Regions from separate parts of the Streptomyces sp. NPDC001507 genome, predicted to be linked through region 2. Evidence: riboswitches for the same ligand, from Rfam matches in the RefSeq annotation. Region 2 holds a riboswitch; each other region holds the start of a gene.
What was found. A riboswitch is a leader RNA that binds a small molecule or an ion and turns the genes downstream of it on or off. The one in region 2 is predicted to bind cyclic di-AMP.

Region 1: another riboswitch for cyclic di-AMP. It lies ahead of ACFY0K_RS00260 (C40 family peptidase); the one in region 2 lies ahead of ACFY0K_RS28435 (transglycosylase SLT domain-containing protein).
Region 3: another riboswitch for cyclic di-AMP. It lies ahead of ACFY0K_RS31980 (M23 family metallopeptidase); the one in region 2 lies ahead of ACFY0K_RS28435 (transglycosylase SLT domain-containing protein).

Annotation. Positions count from the first base shown of each region.
Region 1 is NZ_JBIAVV010000001.1:50,053-52,304, reverse strand. It holds gene ACFY0K_RS00270 (ATP-dependent Clp protease proteolytic subunit) at 1-147, shown strand, start outside; gene ACFY0K_RS00265 (hypothetical protein) at 155-463, shown strand; cyclic di-AMP (ydaO/yuaA leader) riboswitch at 825-1,009, shown strand; gene ACFY0K_RS00260 (C40 family peptidase) at 1,013-1,486, shown strand; gene ACFY0K_RS00255 (ATP-binding protein) at 1,524-1,982, opposite strand; gene ACFY0K_RS00250 (helix-turn-helix domain-containing protein) at 2,195-2,252, shown strand, end outside.
Region 2 is NZ_JBIAVV010000009.1:209,396-211,647, forward strand. It holds gene ACFY0K_RS28430 (HAD family hydrolase) at 1-529, shown strand, start outside; gene ACFY0K_RS28435 (transglycosylase SLT domain-containing protein) at 548-1,036, opposite strand; cyclic di-AMP (ydaO/yuaA leader) riboswitch at 1,042-1,238, opposite strand.
Region 3 is NZ_JBIAVV010000010.1:466,529-468,780, forward strand. It holds gene ACFY0K_RS31975 (PP2C family protein-serine/threonine phosphatase) at 1-570, shown strand, start outside; cyclic di-AMP (ydaO/yuaA leader) riboswitch at 821-981, shown strand; gene ACFY0K_RS31980 (M23 family metallopeptidase) at 989-2,026, shown strand; gene ACFY0K_RS31985 (aldo/keto reductase) at 2,180-2,252, shown strand, end outside.

The DNA.
Region 1 (2,252 bases), on a different contig from region 2:
CGGCACACCGGGCGTACGGCCGAACAGGTGCACCAGGACCTGGAGCGGGACCTGGTCCTGGACGCGCCGCAGGCGCTGGCCTACGGGCTGGTGGACCGGGTGATGCCGACCCGCCGGACGCTGCCCGGCCTGCCGGACGCGGGGTGAGCGGCCGATGCTGCCGCCGGAGCTGCCGCCGCTGCCCGCGCTGACCCGCGCCGAGGGCGAGCTGATCGACCGTTATCTGGACGTGGTGGATTTACTGGGCCGGATCAATCCGGCGCGCAACGAGGACACCTACCGCGGGCTGCGCGCCGCGCAGGCGCTGGTACGCGCGGCGTCCGAGCTGCGTGACGCCCTGGCCCTGATGCATCTGCGGGGCGAGACGGAGCTCCACGGCGACACGCTGGCACGCGCGTTGCGGGTGCTCGACGGCGAGCGCCGGACCGCTCGCGTCGTACTCCCGCCCGACTGCGTACGGTGACACCCGCCGGACTCCGGTCCGTGCCGTCGACGGGACGGACGGGGCGGAGTCGAAACGACCCAAAGGGGTTACCGCCGTTCGGCGGAGCGTGGCGTGGTTTTACCCGACCGGGGAAGCCGCTCGGGTTGCCTGTGCGGGGGTGCCCGCGGGCGGCTTCCGCGCAGGTCCGGGGCTACGCAGGGCAGTTGACGGAAAATCGAACACAGGGCTGTCCACCCGAACGGGTGGGTGGTGAGTAACCCCACAAATCCCCGGTTCCGTTGGGATTTTCGGACACCCGTGAGTGAAGATCCCTGTCTGACGACAAGCCCTCGCCACAGCGGCGGGGCGGTCCGGGCGGACGCCGAGTCCTGCCGCCGCCCGGATTGACCCGTCGACAGAAGTGCATCGGCAGGAGTGGAGGACCCAAGCACGACGGGTCGCCGGCACGGTCGCGCCATGACCGGGCCGAGCAGCCCTTGGGGTGAAGCCGTGGCGACACGGCCGGGCAACTTCGCCAGCCCGAATCCGACAGGTCATCCTTCACAGGCGGCTGACGAAGGGTTGCGCATGACTGCGCTCAATCGTGTTCCGTCGCTGATGGCCCGGGCCGGTACGGCCTCGGCACTGACCATCGCCGCCGTGGGCGGTTCGATCGTGATACCGGGTGTCGCCTCCGACGCCTCGGCCGCCACGATGGCGACGAAGGCACTGCAGATCGCCGCCTCGAAGAAGGGCTCGCCCTACAGGTGGGGCGCCACCGGACCGAACAGGTTCGACTGCTCCGGGCTGACGCTGTACTCGTTCAAGAAGGCGGGCAAGACCCTGCCGCGTACGGCGGCCCAGCAGTACAACAAGACCCGTCACATCTCGGCCGGCAACCGCAAGGCCGGGGACCTGGTCTTCTTCCACTCGGGGTCCAGCGTCTACCACGTCGGCATCTACGCCGGGAAGGGAAAGATCTGGCACGCCCCGAAGACCGGGGACGTGGTCAAGCTCCAGAAGATCTGGACGCGCAGCGTCTGGTACGGCCGGGTCAGCTGACCCGTTCCCGCGTCGGCCGGCCGGCAGGAACTCAGGGCTACGGTTCCTGCTGGCCGGCCGCCGTGACGGTGCCCGCCGGGACCGTCCAGGGCAGTTCGATGGAGACGGTCTTGCCGCCCTCCCGGGTGGGCCGTACCCGGAGTTTGCCGCCGCACTCCGCGGTCAGCCAGCGGATGATGACCATGCCGCGCCCGTTGTCCTGCTGAACCGCGGCGGGGAGTCTTTTGGGGAAGCGCGGATGGCTGTCCGTGACGCCGATGCTCAGCTGTTCGTCGCGGTCGAGCACGAGGTCCACGGTGAAGGTGGGTGACTGCCCGAAGGTGTGCTGCACGGCGTTGGTGGCGAGTTCGGAGACGATGAGGCGGACGGTGTCCGCGGTCTCCGTCTCCGGTGGCAGTCCCCACTCCGCGAGGGTGTCCAGCACGTAGGAGCGGGCGGCGGAGACCGAGGCGGGATCGCTCGGCAGGGTGACGGATGCTTCCTGGTGGTCTGCCATGGCGACGTCGTCCCTTTCCTCGGGACCGGAGTCCGACACGGAGCGGATGGTTCGAGTACGGTCCCGGACTGGTGCTTCTTCGCCAGACTGCCATTACCGGGCCGGTCACGGGGAGCGATCCACCAAGATATGCATATATCTGTCGCTCGAAGCGGTGAACTCTGCGACCTCAGACCGTATTTGGGCGGCTCGGAAGGAGTAAGGAGTAGCCCATGCAGAACGGTCCCGCGGTACGCCGCCGGAAACTGGGCGCCGAACTGCGCACACTGC
Region 2 (2,252 bases):
GGCGGAGACCGCACTCGGCAAAATCGAGGCCGAGGTCGGCCAGGTGTACGCGGCGGTCGACCAGGACGGTGTGGACGGGCTCACCCTCATCGAGCCGGGCTATCTGATGCCTCATCCCACGCTGCCCGCGTTGCGCGTCGCCCGGCGCGACGACCTGTGGTGCGCGCCGATCAGCAAGGTGCTGCTGCGCCACCACACCCTGTCCGACGACGAACTGGCGACGACCGCCCGCTCGGTCGTCGGATCGCTGGCGACGGTCACGATGTCGGGGCCGGGCACCGTCGAACTGCAGCCGTGCGGGGTGACCAAGGCGACCGGGCTCGCGCTGGCCGCGGACCGGCTGGGGCTGAGCCCCGGACGGGCCATCGCCTTCGGCGACATGCCCAACGACATCCCGATGTTCGAGTGGGCGGCCCACGGGGTGGCGATGGCCAACGCCCATCCCGAACTCAGGGCGATGGCCGACGAGATCACCACGTCGAACGAGGACGACGGCATCGCCGTCGTCCTCGAAAGACTCTTCGACTGACGCGGGGCGTCGGTCGGGTCAGTACGCGCCGTTGACGTTGTCGATCGAGCCGTACCGTGCGGCGGCGTAGTTGCAGGCGGCGGTGATGTTCGCGACCGGGTCGTAGATGTCGAACGACGTGCCGTCCACGTGGTAGGCCTTGAACGTCGGGTCGATGACCTGGAGCAGGCCCTTGGACGGGATGCCCTTCGCCGCGTTGGAGTCCCAGAGGTTGATGGCCCGCGGGTTGCCGGAGGACTCGCGCATCAGGTTGCGGTAGATGCCGTTGTAGGTGCCCGGGATGCTCTTCTCGTGCATGATCGCGAGCGACTCGCGGATCCAGCCGTCGAGGTTGTTCGGGTACCCGGCGAGGGTCGTGGAGGCCGTTGCGGCGGAGGAGCCGGCGGCGGACGCGGTCGTCGCCCCGATGAGCGGGATAGCGAGGACGGCGGCACCGGTGCCGACGACGGCGAGCGTGCGGACGATGCGGTTACGGCGGGGACGGCGGTGCTGGGCGGCAGCAGGCATGGCGAGGTTCCTCTCCGTCGCCTGCGAGGTGAGCTGTCGGGTTCGGGCCCGGGGAGTGCCCGGCCGCACCGCCCGAAGGCGATACGACTTCACCCCTAGCCGTTCCGGAACGGCGTCTGTTCTGTGACGTCGGCCGCCCGGTCCGGCGACTTACCTGGGTCCCCCGCTCCTGCCGTGCGAATGAACTCGTCGATGGGTCATTACGGGCGGCGGCAGGATTCGGCGTCCGCCCGGCGAGCCGGAACGTATGCGACAGCACATGTCCGGAACAAGAGCCTGATTCACACAACGTGCCGATTGGCCTTGATCCGCGCCGTATGAACCGCTTGATCCTTTGCGACTGCCAACCCTCAACTGGCCCACAGGGAAAGGAAAGAAAGGGCGCCTTACGCGCCTTGCGGCATTTGGGTGCGCGTGACCTACTTCACGAATTCGCAATAGCGGCAAATCAGACATCAGGGACTATTGGAAACTGCCTTTTCCTGGTTCGGCGGAATAGCGCCCGGCTCGCATTCGTTGGGGTTGGATTCTCGGTTGTCCCCGTCTGGATGATTAGCGAGATTAGTCCGAATTGGTGGCTTGTATCAGCTTATGGTTGATTCGGGTCGGGTGAAGGGAGTGGGCGGGGGCCGCCGACCGGGCTCAACGGCGCAGGTGAGGCTCCTGGTTGGCCGGTCCGGGTGCCGGGAGCGTGTCGAGGGTCGGTGTGCGTATGCGTGATTCTCGTCACGTCGGAGGAGGTGTGTCAGGGGCTCGGGGATCGTCGGTGTGAGTGCCCGTCGTGAGGGCGGAACCTCCTCTGCGGTGTGAGTCGTTGACATGACGGCAGCCTGGGCGGGGACCCGGGCATGAGATGTCCCTGCGAGCCGGGCCGGGGAGCGTGCGCATCCAGGAGGCGCAGGCCGGGGGACGTAGGCCGACGGAACGTGGAGGTCGCCGTGCGTGGTCCCGTGGAGGAAGGGTGTGCGGACGGGTGCGGGATGCCGCCGTTCGTGCATCGGGTGTCCCCGTCGGCCCGGGTGGGCGGTGGAGAGGGGTACGCCCGGGCAGGTGACGTTGGCCGGGGGGAGTGGGGCGGTTTCCGGGCGGCGGCCGTCCGGAGGGTTCGTTGCCGGACGGATGCGGCGCGTCACCCCGGACCCGGGCCCGGCATGGAGACCGGTGCGGGACACGGCTTGGGCCTCGGTTCGCGACAACTGACCGCACTTCCTGTTAA
Region 3 (2,252 bases), on a different contig from region 2:
GACGTCCGCGGCAAGGGGATGGGCGCGGTCGCCGCCGTCGCCGTGGTCATCGGCGCCTTCCGGGAGGCCGCCGAGCAGGAGGCCACGCTGGAGGCGGTGGCCGGCCGGCTGGAGCGGGCGCTGGCGCGCGAGGGCGTCCGGCGCGGCGGCATCGACGCCCACGAGGGGTTCACCACCGCCGTACTCGCCGAACTCCCGCACGGCGACGGCACGCTGCGGCTCGTCAACCGCGGGCATCCGCCGCCCCTGCTGCTGCACGGCGACGGCGAGGTGTGCCCGGTGCGGGCGCCGGAGGCCGCGCTGCCGCTCGGGATGGGCGAGTTGGGGACGTGGCCCGACCGGGCGGCCGAGCACGCGTTCCCGAGTGGCGCCACGCTGCTGCTGCACACCGACGGCCTCTCCGAGGCACGGGACGCGCACGGCCGGTTCTACGACCCGCAGCGGCGGCTGACCGGCCGTACCGCCATCGCCCCCGGCGCCCTGGTGGCCCGGCTCGCGGCCGAGGTGCGCCGGCACACCGGCGGCGGCATGACGGACGACATGGCGCTGCTCGCCGTACGACGGCCCTGAACGGCGGGCGGTCACGCTCGGTGTCCGAGCGACCGCCCTGCGCATAACAACTGAGTCACCATCAAAACCTGTGTGACTCCTGAGCTGAGCAGCGCGCCCCGTCGACTCGACCGATTTTGACCGGTCGCGGCAGGTAAGTCCAAGCTTTGAAAGCTTAATGATCAAGACGAACTGCTTGGAATCTGGTAGCCGGGTCTATTAACGTTCGATAACGCAGCGCGGTCGTCCCAGCCGTCACCCGCGACGGCTCCGTGCGCACGCGCCGAATCCCGCAAGGGAACCGGGGAACCACCACCTTGGGGTGAATCGCACGGCTACCGCCGGGTAGGAAACGGCCGGTATACGCGCGTAGGAGACCTTCCCGCTCCGAACCCGTCAGCTAACCCGGTAGGCGGCGGAAGGAAAGGAGTGCGCCCGCGTGGCGTCCAACCCGCCTGCTCCGACAGCCCCGTTCGTGCCCAGCCAGCGCCGGCCCGAGACCTTCGCGTACGGCGGCTACAGCGCCGACGAGGGCCCCTTCGAGGAGTGGAACCCCACCGAGGAGTCCCTCTCCGCGGCCCGCGGCCGGCACCGGGTCGCCAAGCAGAAGGGCGGCGGGCTCGCCCGCAGCTCCACGGTTCTCGGTGTCGGCGTCATAGCCGCCGTCGGCGCGGGCGGCATGGCCAGCGCCAACACCGGCAAGCCGCCGGTCTCCATCTCGCTGCCCGACCTGCCCTCCTCGGTCGACGCCCTGCTCGGCGAGGGCAGCGGCCACCAGGCCACCCAGACCGCGCTCAGCAGCGTCACCACGACGACGGCCACCGACGCGGACTCCTCCTCGTCCGACGCCGGCGAGGCGCTGCGCAGCCGGATCATCGCCCAGGCCGCGCAGCAGCAGAACCAGCTCGACACCAAGGCCAGTGCCAAGGCCGTCGCCGCCGCCGACAAGGCGATCGCGGACGCCGAGGCCAAGGCGGAGAAGGCGGCCGCCGCCAAAGCCGCCGACGCCAAGGAGAAGGCCGAGGCCTCCGCGAAGCAGAAGGCCGAGCAGGCCCGCCTCGCCGAGCTGGCCAAGCAGTACACGCTGCCCGTCGTCTCGTACACGATCACCGGCACCTTCGGCCAGGCCGGCTCCATGTGGGCCTCCGGCTACCACACCGGCCTCGACTTCGCCGCGCCCACCGGCACGCTGATCAAGGCCGTGCACAGCGGCACGGTCACCGAGGCGGGCTGGGCCGGCTCCTACGGCTACCGCACGATCATCACCCTCGACGACGGCACCGAGCTGTGGTTCTGCCACCAGTCCTCGATCGGCGTCAAGGTCGGCCAGAAGGTCGCCACCGGCGACGTCATCGGCCGCGTGGGCGCCACCGGCAACGTGACCGGCCCGCACCTCCACCTGGAGGTCCACCCGAACGGCCAGGCCACTGCCATCGACCCCATGCCCTGGCTGCGCGGCAAGGGCCTCAACCCCTGACCCCGGCCCGTACCGCACCGACCGGCTCCCGGCGGCCCTGACGACAACCCCCGGCGTCAGGGCCGCCGGCGTGCCGAACCACGGATTCCGCTTTTACGAGAACTTCGTACTCGACGGGGATGGGTCCCCGGGCGGCCCGTGTTGAAGTGGAGCATGACTGCTCTTCGCAAACTCGGCTCCTCCGACCTCGAGGTCTTCCCGCTCGCCCTCGGCGGCAACGTCTTCG